Regions from separate parts of the Thermomonospora cellulosilytica genome, predicted to be linked through region 2. Evidence: riboswitches for the same ligand, from Rfam matches in the RefSeq annotation. Region 2 holds a riboswitch; each other region holds the start of a gene.
The links. A riboswitch is a leader RNA that binds a small molecule or an ion and turns the genes downstream of it on or off. The one in region 2 is predicted to bind cyclic di-AMP.
Positions count from the first base shown of each region.

Region 1: linked by a shared signal. The riboswitch ahead of HNR21_RS07185 (coiled-coil domain-containing protein) and the one ahead of HNR21_RS36160 (CHAP domain-containing protein) in region 2 are both predicted to bind cyclic di-AMP.
Region 3: linked by a shared signal. The riboswitch ahead of HNR21_RS26030 (peptidoglycan recognition protein family protein) and the one ahead of HNR21_RS36160 (CHAP domain-containing protein) in region 2 are both predicted to bind cyclic di-AMP.

Region 1 covers NZ_JACJII010000001.1:1,467,152-1,472,567, forward strand. Annotated here, with positions in the region: gene HNR21_RS07175 (sterol carrier family protein) at 1-273, opposite strand, end outside; gene HNR21_RS07180 (serine/threonine-protein kinase) at 426-2,069, shown strand; cyclic di-AMP (ydaO/yuaA leader) riboswitch at 2,294-2,434, shown strand; gene HNR21_RS07185 (coiled-coil domain-containing protein) at 2,438-3,388, shown strand; gene HNR21_RS07190 (winged helix-turn-helix transcriptional regulator) at 3,464-3,958, opposite strand; gene HNR21_RS07195 (MFS transporter) at 4,056-5,416, shown strand, end outside.
Region 2 covers NZ_JACJII010000001.1:5,878,690-5,884,105, forward strand. Annotated here, with positions in the region: gene HNR21_RS27740 (NYN domain-containing protein) at 1-1,366, shown strand, start outside; gene HNR21_RS36455 (C40 family peptidase) at 1,528-2,505, shown strand; cyclic di-AMP (ydaO/yuaA leader) riboswitch at 2,911-3,077, shown strand; cyclic di-AMP (ydaO/yuaA leader) riboswitch at 3,461-3,612, shown strand; gene HNR21_RS36160 (CHAP domain-containing protein) at 3,622-4,386, shown strand; gene HNR21_RS27755 (hypothetical protein) at 4,438-5,416, shown strand, end outside.
Region 3 covers NZ_JACJII010000001.1:5,513,874-5,519,289, reverse strand. Annotated here, with positions in the region: gene HNR21_RS26035 (serine/threonine-protein kinase) at 1-1,241, opposite strand, end outside; gene HNR21_RS26030 (peptidoglycan recognition protein family protein) at 1,415-2,161, opposite strand; cyclic di-AMP (ydaO/yuaA leader) riboswitch at 2,550-2,692, opposite strand; gene HNR21_RS26025 (HEAT repeat domain-containing protein) at 2,915-4,513, shown strand; gene HNR21_RS26020 (NDMA-dependent alcohol dehydrogenase) at 4,594-5,416, opposite strand, start outside.

The sequences.
Region 1 (5,416 bases), 4.4 Mb from region 2:
CGGCCCCTCCATGCACTGGACGGCGGCGAACGGCGGGACCCGCACCTCCACCGCACGGCCGGGGGCGGCCTCGGCGAGGCGGTCCAGGGTGACGCGGACGGCCGCCCGCAGCAGGGGACGCCCCGGCTCGGCCCCGGCGTCCAGGGCGGCCAGCACGGCGTCGAGGGCGGCCAGACGCAGCGCCGCGGGCTCGTCGGGCCCCTCGTACGGGGGCCGTCCCAGCGCGGCGAGCTGCTCGTTCAGCACGGTGAGGGTGAGCGGTGCACGGGCCATCGACACCGACCGTACCGGTACCTCCTGCCCGGCTCTGCACCGCGAACCACCGCCCAGGCGGTAAAAAGGGACGGTCGCTGGCACCCTGGGCCAGCCGGACAGGGCACGCCCGCGCGGCGCGGCGTGGCCCAGGAAACGCACGGAGGTTGCCGATGCCCCAGGCCCGGCCGCTAGAACCCACCGATCCCGAACGGCTCGGCGAGTACCAGATCGTCGGCCGGCTCGGCGAGGGCGGGCAGGGCGTGGTCCTGCTGGGCCGCGGCCCCGGCGGCGAGCAGGTGGCGATCAAGCTCCTGCACGCCACCCTGAGCACCGATCCGCTGGCGCGCTCCCGGTTCATCCGCGAGCTGGAGGTGGCCAAGCAGATCGCCACGTTCTGCACCGCGGCGGTGCTGGACGCCGACGTGGCCGGGGACCGCCCGTACATCGTCAGCGAGTACGTCGAGGGCCCCTCGCTGCAGGGCCTGGTCGCCGCCGAGGGCCCGCGCGGGGCCAGCGCGCTGGAACGGCTGGCGATCGGGACGGCCACCGCGCTGACCGCCATCCACCGGGCCGGGGTGGTGCACCGCGACTTCAAGCCCGCCAACGTGCTGCTCGGCAGCGACGGCCCCCGGGTGATCGACTTCGGCATCGCCCGGGCCATGGACCTCAGCGGGCTCACCCTGGCGGGCGGGGTGCCGGGCACGCCCGCCTACATGGCCCCGGAGCAGCTCAGCGGGACCGAGGCGGGCCCGGCCGCCGACGTGTTCGCCTGGGGCTCGACGATGCTGTTCGCCGCGTCGGGGCGGATGCCGTTCGGCGACGACACGGTGCAGGCGGTGATCCAGCGGATCCTGTACGACGAGCCGGACTACTCGCCGCTGCCGGAGCCGCTGCGCGGGATCGTGCGGGAGGCGATGGCCAAGGACCCGGCCCGCCGCCCGACCGCCCGGCAGTTGCTGGACCGCCTGCTGGGGCAGGAGAGCCCGTCCGTCGCCACCGTGCCCGAGCCACTGGTCACCGAGGCCCGGTCGCTGGCCGCCGAACGCCCGCCGCGGCCCGCCCCGCCGCCCCTGCCCGCCGCCGAGGAGCCCGCGCCGCCCACGGTCGCCGACCCTCCGTACGCGCCGCCCCAGCCGCCCCGGCCGGGGGAGACCGCCGTGCTGGGCGCGCCGGTGTTCCCGTCCGGCGAGCCCGGCGGTCCGGGTCCGGACGACCGGCCGGGGCAGCCGCCGCTGATCCCGTGGCAGCAGCCGGCCGCCGCCGACCCGACGGCGGCGTACCCTCCGGTGCCCCCGGTCCCCCCGGCGAGCGCCGCGCCGCCGCGTCGCGGGGGCGCCAACCGGCCGCTCGGCGTGCTGATCTCGCTGGCCGTCGGGGTGCTGGCGGGCATCGTGATCATCGCCCTGGTGCTGTGGCCGCAGCTGCGCGACTCCAGCCCGGCGGGCGGCGCCTCCGGGACGTCCCAGCAGGCCGCCGACAACCGGCCGGTCAGCAGCATCCCCGAGGCGTTCGCCGGGACCTGGAGCGGCACCGCGGTCAACTCCAGGCGGGGGGCGTCGTTCCAGATCCGGGTCACCTTCCAGGCGGGCGAGACCGTTGCGCGGGCCGTCTACCCGCGCGGCTGCCAGTGCACCCTCACCCTGACCCGCGGCACCGGCAGCCGGCTGGAGATGACGCTCAGGCCGCAGCCGCCCTGCAAGACCGTCACCCCCGGGGACGTGGTGGTGACCCGCAAGCCGAACGGCCGTCTGGAGTACGCCTGGGCCCGGACCGGCACCACGCTCAGCTACCGGGCGGACCTGACCAAGGGCTGACACGGGCCGTCACCGCCGCGGGGCGGGGTGTGAACGTTCTCACGTAGGATGGCCCGGCCACAGGTGAGAGCACAGGTCGATAAGCGGTCATCGAGGTCATAGCGACTGCCGCTGCGCAAGGGGTTTAATCTTGGCGAAGTGCACTTCGGTGTCATACGGTTCGCTCACCGGCCGAACGCCCGCGGCGTCCGGCCGTCGGCATGCCGTAGGGACGCCGGCAGCCTAATCCCGCGGTGCCAGCCCGCCGCGGGAACCGGGGACCCAACGTAGATCCGGGGTGAACTCACGGCCCGTCCGGCCGCGACAGGGCCGACCTCCCGGTCCGAACCCGTCAGCTAACCCGGTAGGCGAACAAGAGAGGAGAGCACGTGGAGACCCCTGACTCCACTCGTGGCACCCGTGCGCCGCGGCGCGGACTCCGGCGCACGGCCCTGGCGCTCGCCGCGGCGGCCGGGGCGTTCCTGCTGACGTCCTCCACCTCGCCGGGGGCGATGGCCGCGGAGCCGGGGGGCGCGGCCAAGGTCCGCCAGCTCACCAGGGAGATGCAGAAGCTCGAGAAGGAGTACGGGGGCAACCTCGAGCAGCTGCGCGACGCCCGGCGCGACGCCAACAACGCGCTGAAGAAGGCCCAGGTCCTCGGCAAGGACCTGGAGGAGGCGCGGCGGGTGGTGGCCGAGATGGCGGCCACCCAGTACATGAGCAACGGCGTCGACATGACGGTGCAGATCCTGGCCAGCGACGACCCCAACCGGCTGCTCAGCAACGCCTCGCTGGCCCGCCATCTGTCCGAGCAGAAGGCCGCCAAGGTCCGGGAGATCGCCGTTCTGGTCGGCCGGCAGGACCAGGCCCGCAGGGAGGCCGAGGCCAAGATCAAGAAGCTGGAGAACGACATCGAGGAGATCTCCAAGCAGCGCGAGCGGGTCAAGCAACTGCTGAAGAAGTACAAGCCGGAGTCCCCGCTGGTCGGCGCGGGCGGGATGACCCCCCGGATGATCAAGGTCAAGAACGAGATCGAGGCCGAGCTGGGCCCCTTCCCGATGATCGGCTGCACCCGCCCCGGCGACCCCCTGGACCACGGGTCCGGGCGCGCCTGCGACTTCATGGAGAGCACCGCGGGCCGGATGCCCTCGTCGGACCGGCTGGCCCACGGCGACGCGGTCGCCCAGTACGCCATCAACAACGCCTCGCGGCTGGGCATCAAGTACATCATCTGGAAGCAGCGGATCTACGACCTGCGCAGCCCCGGCTGGAAGACCATGTCCGACCGCGGCTCCATCACCCAGAACCACTACGACCACGTGCACATCTCGGTGTTCTGAGCACTAGCCGCTGGTCTTCGACGCCCCGGCCGGGTTCGCCCGGCCGGGGCGTTTCGCGTTCCGCGGCGCGGAAGGTCAGCGGAGGGCGGCCAGGGCCTGGTGGGCGATGGCGTCGCGTTCGGCGGCCTCGCGGCGCTGGGCCTCCCGTTCGGCGGCCTCGCGGGCGTCGTAGGCGGCGCGGGCGGCGGCGATCTCGTTCTGGTGCTCCTCGGTCCAGGTGACCAGGGCCTGGATGGTGGCGTGCAGGGTGCGGCCGAGGGGCGTCAGCTCGTAGTCGACCCGGGGCGGGACGGTGGGGTGGACGGTGCGGCTGATCAGGCCGTCGCGTTCGAGCTGGCGGAGGGTGCGGGTGAGCATCCGCTGGCTGATCCCGTCGATCTTGCGGCGCAGCTCGGTGAAGCGCAGGGAACGCCGGTCCAGCAGGGCGATCACCAGCAGCGACCACTTGTCGGCGATCCGGTCGAGGATCTGCCGGACCTCGCAGTCCTCACGGGTGTCCCACTGGAAGGCCTCCTGGTCGGGGCCGGTACCACAGCAGTTACCAGGGGACTTCGAAGTGCCTTCTTCCATGACTCCTCATGGTGACTGACGATGCTGTCGGTTACAAGAAGGAACCGGCCCCATGTTCCGATACCGGCCGGTTCCGTGTGCGGAGAGGAGTGGGCCGATGTCCACGACGGACGCCCGGATGGACGGGCGGGCCTGGGGCGTGCTGTTCGTGCTGTGCGGCGCGATCTTCCTGGAGGGGATCGACGTCGCGATGTTGAACGTGGCGCTGCCGTCGATCCGGGCCGACCTGGGGCTGTCCACCGGGATGCTCAGCGGCCTGGTCAGCGCCTACGTGCTCGGCTACGGCGGGTTCATGCTGCTCGGCGGCCGGGCCGCCGACCTGCTGGGGCGGCGGCGGATGTTCCTGCTGTGGCTGACGGTCTTCTGCCTGTTCTCCGGGCTGGGCGGGCTGGCGACCGAGGGCTGGATGCTGCTGGTCGCCCGGTTCGTCACCGGGGTGGCGGCGGCGTTCATGGCGCCGGCCGGGCTGGCGCTGCTCACCGGCGCGTTCCCAGAGGGGCCGCTGCGGACCCGGGCGCTGGGGGTCTACGCGGGAACGGCCGCGGGCGGGTTCTCGCTGGGGCTGGTCGCCGGGGGACTGCTGGCCTCGCTGGGCTGGCGGTGGGTGTTCTTCGCGCCCGTCATCATGTCGGCGGTGATCCTGGCCGCCGCGATCCCGCTGGTGAAGGACACCGACGCCGCCGGGGAACGGCAGGGCGGCTTCGACCTGCCCGGCGCGTTCGCCATCACCGGGGCGATGCTGCTGCTGGTGTACGGGGTGGTCCGGCTGGAGCACCCGTCGCGGGGCCCGGGGCTGACGGCCGCGGTGCTGGCCGCCGGGCTGGCGCTGCTGGCGGCGTTCGTGCTGATCGAACGGCGCGCCGCCGACCCCCTGGTGCGGCCGGGCATCCTGCGGTCGGGGACGCTGGTGCGGACGAACGCGGCGGCGCTGCTGTTCATCGGGGCGTTCGGCGGGTTCCAGTTCCTGCTCACCCTGTACCTGCAGGAGGTGCGGGGGTGGAGCACGCTGGAGACCGGCCTGGCGATGCTGGTGATCGCCATCGACACGGTGCTCGCGCCGACGCTGACGCCCCGGCTGGTCAACCGGTACGGCAACGTCCGGGTGCTGTTCGGCGGGCTGGTGCTGGCGGCGGTCGCCTACGCGCTGTTCCTGCCGGTGGGTGCCGACTGGACGTACGCGGCGATGCTGCCGTCCCTGATCGTGCTCGGGCTGGCGTTCTCGCTGGCGTACGGGCCGCTGACGATGGCCGCCGTGGAGGGCGTGCCCGAGGAGGAGCACGGGCTGGCCAGCGGGCTGCTCTACACGGCGATCCAGTTCGGCACCGCGCTGGGACTGTCGGCCGTCACCGCCGTCAACGTCGCGGCGCTCGGCTCCGGGACGGCGCTGGAGGCGATCCGCGCGGCGCTCGTCGTCCCGCTGGCCGCCGCCGTGCTCGCGGCCGTCATCACCGCGTTCGG
Region 2 (5,416 bases):
GCCTGGGAGGAGCACGATCATCGACAGCGGCCCGGAGACCCCGGGGGCGGACCCGCCCGAGCGGCTCGGCGGCCCGCTCCCCGAAGCGGTGCGCCAGCAGGTGGTGGAGGCGGCCGCGGAGCTGATCGGGACGCTGCCGGTGGACCGGATCCCGCCCACGCTGCGCCCGTTCGCCCGGTGGGAGCGCCGCAAGCGGGCCCGGCACGCGGGCCGGCACATCGCCCCGGTGCTGGAGAAGGACGCCGAGTTCCGGGCCAAGGTCGCCGACCGGATGCGGGAGACCGAGCCGGAGCTGGCCGCGGCGGTGGAGGCGGGCACGGTGCCGCCGATCGCCGACCCGGTGACGGTGGCCGCCATCGCCTACCTGCTGCGCCCGCCCGGCTGGCCCCGGCTGGTCGAGGCGGCCCGGGCGGAGCTGGAGCGGTCGGCGGACGCGGCCGAGGGGGCGGCGCTGGAACGCCGGATCGCCGTGCTGCAGCAGGAGCTGGCCGCGGCGCGGGCGGCGCGGACCGCGGAGCTGGACCGGCTGCGCGCCGAGCTGCGGCACGCCAAGGCGGAGATCTCCGACCTGCGCCGCAGGCTGCACGAGGAGCGGATGGGGCACAAGGCGGCGCGGGAGCGGGCGGGCGAGCTGGCCGCCGAGGCCGAGCGGGAGCGCGCCGCGGCGCGGGAGGCCTCGGCCGCGGCCGACAAGGAGCTGCGCCGGCTGCGCGCCCGGCTGGCCGAGGCCGAGGCGGCCGCCGAGCTGGCCCGGCGGGCCGCCCGGGAGGGCCGCAATGTCGACGACGTGCGGCTGCGGATGCTGCTGGACACCCTGGTCGACGCGGCGCAGGGGGTGCGCCGGGAGCTGGCGCTGCCGTCGATGATCGACCGGCCGGCCGACGCGGTGGGCTCGGCGGACCCGCACGGGCCGGCGCACCGGGCGGTGCCCGGCCGGGCGCTGTCGGACCAGGACCCGCGGCTGCTGGACCGGCTGCTGACGCTGCCCCAGGTGCATCTGATCATCGACGGCTACAACGTCACCAAGACCGGCTACGGCGAGCTGCCGCTGGCCGACCAGCGCAACCGGCTGGTGCGCGCGCTGGGCGGGCTGGCCGCGCAGACCGGCGCCGAGGTGACCTGCGTGTTCGACGGCGCCGAGCTGGAGGCGCCGGTGCCGGTGAACCCGCCGCGCGGGGTGCGGGTGCGGTTCAGCCGGCCGGGACAGACCGCCGACGAGCTGATCGGCGAGCTGGTGCGGGCCGAGCCGCCGGGCCGGCCGGTGGTGGTGGTCTCCTCCGACCGGGAGGTGGCCGACGCGGCCCGCCGGGCGGAGGCCCGTCCGGCCCCGTCCACCCTGCTGCTGCGCCGGCTGGGCCGGGCCTGAGCCCGTCGGCCTGGAACTGCTGACGAACCGTGATCATGCAGGGACGTATGGTGACATCGTCTTAATTGAGCCTGAAAGAACGCACGTATCGGTTGTGACCGGTGTTGCCCCTCGCTAACGTGATCCGCCGACAAGGGTGGAAGAGAGGGGCAAACACGACCGTGGCCAGCGACAGGACCCGCCGATTCTGGGCAGCCGCCTGCCTCACCGTGGCGACGACGGTGGCGCTTCCCGTCGCCACCGTTCACGCCGACCCCACCCCCTCGGCCGCATCGGTGCAGAAGAAGCTCGACAAGCTCAACAAAGAGGTCGAGCAGCTGGTGGAGAAGTACAACCAGGCCGAGGAGGACCTCAAGGCCGCCAGGGCCAAGCTGAAGGCCGCCCGCAAGGCCGCCGCCGCCGAGCTGGCCGACTTCGAGAAGGCCCGCACCCAGATCGCCCAGATGGCCGCCGAGGCCTACAAGAACGGCGACATGGACGTGGCCAGGTTCGTCGGCACCGGCGACCCGCAGGCCGTTCTCGACCAGTCGGCGATCTTCGCCCACCTGTCCCGCAACCGCAGCTCGGAGCTGGCCACCTTCCTGGCCGCCGCGCAGCGGGTGCAGCGCCAGCAGGGACAGGCGCAGCAGGCCTATGACGACGTCAAGCGCCGCACCGACGAGCTGCGCGAGCAGAAGCAGAAGGTCGAGAAGGCCATCGCGCAGCAGAAGGCGCTGCTGCGCCGGATGGGCGTCACCCAGGACCGGCCGGGCAGCGTGGGCGGCACCTACACCGGTCCGGCCAGCGGCTCGGCGCGCACCGCGCTCAACTACGCCTACGCGCAGCTGGGCAAGCCGTACCAGTACGGGGCCGAGGGGCCGAACTCCTTCGACTGCTCCGGCCTGACCATGCGCGCCTGGGGGGCCGCGGGGGTCAGCATCCCGCGCACCACCAACTCGCAGTACGCGGCCACCCGCCGGGTCTCCCGGTCCAGCCTGCAGCCCGGCGACCTGGTGTTCTTCAACAGCCTGGGGCACGTGGGGATGTACGTGGGCGACGGCAAGATGATCCACGCGCCGCGCACCGGCAAGAACGTGGAGATCGTCGACATCACCTCGGGCTACTACGCCTCCAACTACTACGGCGCCGGGCGTCCGTAGCGCCCGCGACCCGGTCGGCGAAGGCTCGGACCGCCCGCGCGTGCGGGCGGTCCCGTGACCGGGGAATGCATCCGCCCAGACCTGCTGTTTACCTCTGTACAACCTGGGACGGACATCCAGCAGGGTCTCGTGACCCACGTCATGTCCGGTTTGCGGATGATTTGCCTTGAGCCGGGTGTTTGGTACCTTATGACGGACAGCGGCGCCCCTCCATGCGTCGCAGCGGCGACGGTGTCCCCCAGACGCCGTGCCTGCACCGGCCGGTCCGGCCTCGGCCCGCCGTGATCCACACGGCCGCCACCGGATCCGTCCGGTCCGCACAATCAGGAAACTCGTCAACGAGGCCGCGTACGCGGCCACGCCGAGTCCGTCCGATCCTCTCCCCGAGGGACGCGGCGCGCCGGTCGACACCGGTCGCCGGGCCCGCACAGAGGACGACGGAGCCGGGGACCCACCTATACCTGGGGTGAATCGGCGCACCTGTCCCGGATGACTCCGGGACGAGGAGCACCGTAGGGCGACTTCCAGCCCGAACCCGTCAGCTAACCCGGTAGGCGTCTGGAAGAAGGAGTCACCCCTGTCCAGCAACGCTGTCATCAGCCTCACACGCAAGGCCAAGCTCGCGGGCGGCGCCATCGCTGGCACGCTCGCCCTGACCCCGGTCCTGGTCCTGGCGACCGCGACCCCGGCACAGGCGCCGACCGGCACAGTGCCGAACCTGGCCGAGCGCGTGCACACGACGTCCGTGCAGAACCACCAGGTCGCGCCCGACGCGGCGGGCCATTCCGGCGCACGGACCGTCATCCCCTGACAGGGCGCGCGAGCGCCCGGGCCTGACAGGCCCCGCGCCGTTCCGGCGCACACAGACCCGTAACCCCGGCCCGGCCGCAGGCCGAGCCGTGCCCTGAACCGCAGGGCGATCTTTTCCCACACACCCAGACGGGCGTCCGTCCATGGGCGTCCGCCGCCGAGTCCGCATGCCCTCATGCAGGGGCTGCGGAGCCGGGGACCCACCTTTTCCGGGGTGAATCGGCCGTGCGCGGCCGTAGGGCGACTTCCAAGCCCGAACCCGTCAGCTAACCCGGTAGGCGGCATGGAAGCAGAGGAGCACATGCCGTGGCAGGCAAGCGTCGTTTCGACCGTCTCACCCGCATCACCGACACCGTCAACACCATCCCGGGCCTGACCCGCCTGGCCGAGGGCTTCCGCTCCCGTCAGGGCGCGGTCGCCGGCGCCCTGGTCGCCGGCGCGGTGGCCACCACCGGGCTGACCATCGCGACCCAGGCTCCGGCCGAGTCCGCCGTCCGGGCCGCCTCCCCGGTCAACGTGTTCGCCGACGAGGGCGACCGCTCCGAGGGCAGGGGCGAGGGCGAGGTGACCGCCGAGAAGAAGGCCACGGCCGAGGACGTCATCAAGATCGCCAAGAGCCAGGTGGGCATCGGCGAGGACAGCGCCGGCAAGAGCAAGTACGGCGAGTGGTTCGCCACCACCGACCGCGCCGTGCAGACCGTCAAGCGCGACGGCGGCAGCAACCCCAAGGTCTATGAGGACGCCGCCTGGTGCGCGATGTTCCTGGCCTGGGTCGCCGACAAGACCGGTGACAAGGACGTGCTGGGCGCCGACCCGTACACCGTGACCTACGCGGGCTCGTTCGAGGACCAGGGCCGCTGGGGCACCAAGGCCAAGCCGGGCGCCATCGTCTTCTTCGACTGGGACGGCGGCAAGAGCATCGGCGGCATCGACCACGTGGGCCTGGTCACCGAGGTGCTGGACAACGGCAAGGTCAAGACCGTCGAGGGCAACATCTCCAACCAGGTCGTCTCCAAGGTCCGCACCCCCGACACCATCGTGGGCTACGGCTACCCCGAGTACGCCGGGTGACGATCCCCCGCGGCGACGCCGCACCCGTGACCGGTCAATAGGATCACCGGCATGGCCGACGGCACATCGCATCCTCTGAGCACCGGCCGGCGCGTGACGCGCCGGCCGGTGCTCGTCGTTGTGCCCCTGGTCGCCGTCCTGCTCGCCGGGGGCCTGTGGACGGTCGCCCGGGACGGCGGGTCCCCGGCGCCGGCCGCCACCGCCACGGGCGCGCCCGTTCCCCCTCCCGACGTCCGGGCGGTGGAGACGATCCTGCGGAACCGGGCGCGCGCCGTCCGGGAACGCGACCGGGCCGCCTTCCTGGCCACCGTGATCGGGGCCTCCGAGGCGTTCCGCGAGTCGCAGCGCCTGCTGTTCGACAACCTGATGCGGCTGCCGCTGGAGTCCTGGCGGGAGGAGACCGCCTCCCCCGTCCCCGCCGCCACCGGCGACGGCGGCGCCACCCTGAAGCTGACGCTGCGCTACCGGCTGCGAGGATTCGACGAACGCGAGGTCACCCGCACCCGCTACCTGACGTTCGCCCCCGGCGAGGGGTCCGGCTGGCGGATCGTCGGCGACGGCGTCCGCAACGGCCTGAGCGACGACGCCGACATCTGGGACGGCGCCCGGATCGCCGCGGTGCGCGGCAGGCACAGCCTGGTGATCGGCGCGACCGGCGGGCTGGAGGAGATCGCCGGCCGGCTCGACGCCGCGGTGCCGCGGATCACCGAGGTCGTGGGGGACCGCTGGGCGCGCCGGGTGGTGGCGCTGGTCCCCGCCGACGACCAGCGGGCCGCGGCGCTGGCCCCCGGCAACCCCGTGACGAACATCGCGGCGCTGGCCGTCTCCGGTCCCGCCGGGGAGGACCGGATCGTGATCGCCCCCGGCACGTTCGGCAGGCTGAACGCCCTCGGCCGCGAGGTCGTGCTGACCCACGAGCTCACCCATGTCGCCACCGGAGGCGCCCGTGACGGCCGCACCCCGCTGTGGCTGATCGAGGGCCTGGCCGACTACGTCGGCTACAAGGGGGCCACGGTGCCGGTGCGTTCGG
Region 3 (5,416 bases), 360 kb from region 2:
GCGCCCGCCCGGTAGCGTTCGGCGACCTTGGTGCACAGCAGGTCGAGGCGCTGTTCGACGGCGACGGGGCGATGGGCGGCCAGTTCGCCCTGGAAGTCGGTGACGAGCGCGTCGAGTTCGGCCGCCACCTGGGGGTGGATCTCGCCGTACTGGCGGCCGGCTTCGATCGCCTCCCGTACGCGGCTGAGCCTGTGCACCAGGGTCGCGCGGTCCGGCGGACGGAGGGCCGGGGTCACCACCGAGGGCGGCGACGGGCTCGGGGACGTCGGTATCGGCTCCGGGGAGGGCGAACCGGACGACGGAGACGGGGACGGGGATCCGGACGGGGGAACGGAGGCGGACGGCGGCGGGCCGGACGGGGTGGCCAGGGGAGGCGCCGCGCGGCGGCCGGGCGGCTCCGCACCGGGGACGGTCACGACGGTGAGCGTCGCCGCCGCGACCAGACCGACCACCGTCGTGAGGGCGAGCATGCGGGCGGGGCCGATCGGCATGCGCCCGGGGGAGGGCGGAGGCGGCGGCTCGGGGGACGGCTCCGGTTCGGCCGCGGCCCCGATCAGCACGGAACGCACCTCGTGGGCGGTGGGCCGCTGGTCCGGCTCGTACGCCTGGCAGCGCCGGCACAGTTCGGCGACCTCCAGCGAGACGTGCGGGGGGCGGCGGCCGTCCGGGTTGCGCTCGCCGGTCAGCGCCTCGGAGAGCATCACGCCCAGCGCGTAGACGTCGGCCGCCGGGCCGATCTGCCGTTCCGGCGGCAGGTAGGCGGGGTCGGCGGGCTCGGTGCCGAGGGCGAAGTCGCGCACCTTGACGCCGTCCTCGCCCAGCACGACCTTCGCCGGCCGCAGATCGCCGTGCGCGACCCCGGCCTCGTGCGCGGCGGCCAGGGCCTCGGCGACCTGCACGAGCACCGCGATCGCCTCCCGCCCCGCAAGACCGCCCTCCGGCATGCGCCCCTCGAGGAACTCCGTCACCCGGTAGGGGATGGGACGGCCGTCGACGCCGTCCGCCTCGCCGTGGTCGAGCACGGCGGCGATGCGGGGATGGGTCAGCCCCGCCGCCGCCCGCGCGCCGCTCCTGAACCCGCCGCGCACCACCGGATCCGCCGCTCGTCCCGGGTGCAGCAGCCGGATCGCGACACGGCGGCCCCCGACCTCGTCGGCGGCCTGCCACACTTCGGTCTTCCCGCCTTCGCCGAGCCGTCGTTCCAGCCGGTACCGGGCGGCGATGCGGACCCCTGGGCGCATGGAGCCGTCCCCTTCCTACGGCCTACGCCCGTTGGTACGCATCCCGGCGTCCCCAGGCTCGATCGGACCGCACACGGCTTCGTCCGCCGGACCGGACATCGACGGACGGGCCGCCCTTCCGTGCCCGCGCGCGGAAGCCCGGCAGAACGGGGCCCGGGACGTACGGCGGCGGCTCAGCCGAGCAGGTCCTCCACGACGCCCCGCAGGTTGGGCAGCGCTGCGGCGAAGGCGGTTCCGCAGCATTCGGTGGAGCTGAAGTGGCGGTGGGGGACGATCGCCTCCCGCGGGTCCAGGTCGTACTGGCGGCACAGCCAGGCGAGGGTCTCGGTGAGGGAGGCCAGCAGGGGCTCGGGCGGCAGCACGTCGCTGTAGGTGCCCTCGCACTCGATGCCCACGGTGAAGTCGTTGGCGCGGCCCGCGTGGGTGCCCTCGACGAAGAAGCCCCTGCGCGCCGCGTCGATGCTGCCCTGGCGGCCTTCCATGATGTGGCCGCCCCGGCTGATGGTGAAGTGCTGGCCGGTGTCGGGCCAGCCGTTGACGCCCATGTGGGCGCTCTGGATGCTGCGGGACAGCCGGTACGCCTGTTCGAGCGAGAAGTCGTCCACGTTCGGCGTCGCCGTGTGGTGGACGACGACGAACTTCGGGGCCTCGCGGACCAGCCGGGGAGCGGGGGCGGGCCTGGCGTTCCAGTCGGCGCGTGTGCGGATGCGCGGCATGTCGTGCCCGGAACGGCGACCGGCGGCCTCGCGCGCCTTGCGCCGGTCCGGGGTCCGGTCCGAGTCGGAGGAGGCCGTGGCGTCGGCGGCGTAGCCGGACACTTCGAGAAGCGTTCCCGCGGCGAGGACTCCGCCGGCGACGAGGAGCCTGCGCCGGGACATCGCGGGGGTCTGCGTCTTACGGTGCTTGGGCCTTGCGGGCATGAAGGATCCCATCCTGCTGTGCGTGAAAGAACGAGTGCTCTGCGTGATGGCAGAGAAATGCGTCGGCCGAAGGGCGTGACGTGGACGGGCGAACCGCGCCGCCGTCCGGATTTCCCGGGCACGTGCAATGGCCGGCGGGCGCATCGCCCTTTCGGGTTTCGCGGGTTTCGCGGGTTTCGGAATGGTCAGGGCGTGCCGGAACCCGCGATGGTCTTCGTGCCGTTCCCGGAGGGGCTCAGAACCGCCCGCCCGGGAAGGCCGTCAGGCCGTCGACGGCCGATGGAACGCCGGCGGCACGTGACCGGGGAGCCCGTGCGCGGCGAAGGTCAGGGGATCCGTGGCGCGCCGGTGGGGGCGCCGGACGATGGAGCGACGTTCCTCCACGATCTTCTCCTCTCCTTGACGCCTACCGGGTTAGCTGACGGGTTCGGGCCAGGAGACGCCCTACCGCACAAGGCGGATTCACCCCGGAAACAGTGGGTCCCCGGCTCCGCTCGACGGTGGTCGGAGCGGACTCGGCGGCCGTCGTCCGCCTCCGGCGGAGGCGATCATCGACGGCGACGATGAATGCGACTAGATCGTATTGAAAACCCCAAAACCGGACAAGTTTCCCCAAAAAGATCTACCTGGCGGTTCCGGGGATCTCCTTGCCCGCCACCCCGGCAGGACCCCGGGGCCTGTGGTCGGGCGGTGGTGTGCCAACCGGGCGTGGGTCTGGGGCGTCTTCTCGGCAGAAGCGGTCGGGGGTGGGGCATGGTCGCGGGGCATCAGGTCGCGTTCTTCCTGCGTGAGATCGGCTCGGCCGATCCCGCGCGTCGTGCGGCGGCGGCCAAGGGGCTGAGCCGCGCTCCCGGGCACGTCGCCGAGTTGACCGCCCTGGCCGGGGATCCGGCGCCGCAGGTACGCGCGGCGGCCGCGCTGGGACTGGGCGGGCAGGGCGAGGCGGCGCCGATCGGGCCGCTGGTGGCGCTGTGCTCCGATCCCGACGCCGAGGTCCGGCGGCGTGCGGTGAACGCGCTGGACCGGCTCGGTGCGACCGGGCCCGCGGTGGCCGCGGCCTTCGTCCAGCGGGTCGGGGACGGCGAGTTGCGCAGCCGGCCCGTGGTGCTCGACTGGCTGCTGCGGTTCGGAGTGCCGGTGCCGACCGGGGCGCTGGTGCCGCTGCTCGCCGACCCCGACCCCCTGATCTGGGGGCCCGCCAGGCTCCTGCTGCGGCTGCTGCCCGAGGCCGACGCCGTCTTCGCCGATCTGGTCCGCACCGGGCCGGACGAGGTGCGACGACGGGCGCTGCACATGCTGGCCCGCCCGCAGGCCGGCATCCCCGGTATGGGCCCGGATGCCGACCCCGAGACGCGTGAGGCGGCCTGGCGCCGGTTGTGGGATCCCGAGCCGCGGGTGACCGAAGCTCTGTTGGCCGCCCTTGAAGCCGAGACCGAGCCCCACGCACGCAACGTGCTGTTCGGTGCGCTGGCCGCGCACCGCGTGCCCGAGGCCGTCGCGCCTGCGGCCGCCTGGCTGGCCGACCCCGAGTGCGGGCCCGGCGCGGCCGAGGCGCTGGCCGGAGCCGGCACGGCCGAGGCCGTCGACCTGCTACGGCGATTCGTCACCGGACCCGGACGGCAGGAGACCGGACCGCGCGGCGCGACGGCCTGGGAGCTGGGCGCCGACCTGCTGCGGCGGTTCCTCGCGGGGACCGGACGGCAGGAGGCCGAGTTGCGCGGTGCGGCGGTCCGGGCGTTGGGCGCCGCCGGCGGCGTCCCCGAGGCCGAACTGATCTTCGGCCTGCTCGACGATCCGGCCGAGCCGGTGCGCCTGGGCGCGGTCGCCGGGCTGGGCGCCTTCTTCCAGCGGTTCGACGGTTCCCCGCGCGGCGGGCTGGAGCGGTGGCGGGCCGGACGCGTGCCCGGCCTGCCGCTCCCGCCTCCCGCCGACGACCCCGCGGTGCGCGAACTGGCACGCCGGTCGGCGGAACGGCTGACGCGCCTGCTCACCCGCGATGTGGAGCACGCCGACGCCTGCCACAACGCCCTGTGGCACATCCCGGAGGTGCGCCCCCTGCTGCCGGCGCTGCTCGGACATCCCGAGGGACGGGTGCGTTCCACCGCGCTCCATCTCGCCGAGCGGTTCGGCGAGATGGACTTCGCCGGTCGGCTGCGGTTGCTGGACGACGCCCACCACGCCGTACGCCAGGGCGCGGCACTGAAGTTCCTGCTGCTGGTCGAGCAGGAGAGCCTGACGTCCGCCGAGCAGGACACGCTGCGCCCGCACCTCGAACGCGGACAGGACGACCCCGACCACTACGTCCGCACTTTCACGGCCAAGGCCCTGGCGCACCTGGACCGAGCAGGCTGAACGGCGGCAGGGCCTCCTCCCTGGTAGACGCGCCTGATTCCCGGACCGGTACGGCCCGGCGGGCCGTACCGGTCCCCGGATCAGTACTTGATCATCCCGCGGATGTTCTTGCCCTCGAGCATGTCCTGGTAGCCCTGGTTCACCTCGTCGAGGGCGTAGGTGTTGGTCACCAGCTCGTCGAGCTTGAGCCTGCCCTCCTCGTACAGGCGCAGCAGGCGCGGGATGTCACGGCGCGGGTTGGCGTTGCCGAAGATGCAGCCGACCAGCTCCTTGCGCTGCATCGCCAGGTCGAACAGGTTGAGCTGGACGTTCTCCTGGGAGATCGGCGCGACCGCGGTGACCACCCCGCGGCCGCCCTTGGCGACCATCCCCATCATCGGGCCGATGAGGTCGCCGGTGGCCACGCCCGTGGTGAGGATCGCCTTGTCGGCGTTGGCGCCCCAGGTCATCTCCGCGATCATGGCCGCGGCCTCCTCGACCGACGCCGCGGTGTGGGTGGCGCCGAAGACCCCGGCCCGGTCCCGCTTCCACTCGACCGGGTCGACGGCGATGACGTGCCGGGCGCCGGCCATGGCCGCGCCCTGCACGGCGTTCATCCCGATGCCGCCCAGGCCGATCACGACGACGGTCTCGCCCGGCTGGACGTCGGCGGCGTTGACGGCCGCGCCCCATCCGGTGGTGACGCCGCAGCCGACCAGGGCGGCCTTGTCGAGCGGGATCCCGTCGTCGATCTTCACGCAGGACGCCTCGCTGACCACGGTGTACGGCGCGAACGTGCCGAGCAGGCACATGATCCCGAGGTCCCTGCCGCTCTTGGCGTGGTGCCGCGCCGTCATGTCGCCGATCTGCCGGCCGCCGAGCAGGAAGGCGCCGAGGTCGCACAGGTGCTGGCGGCCCATGGCG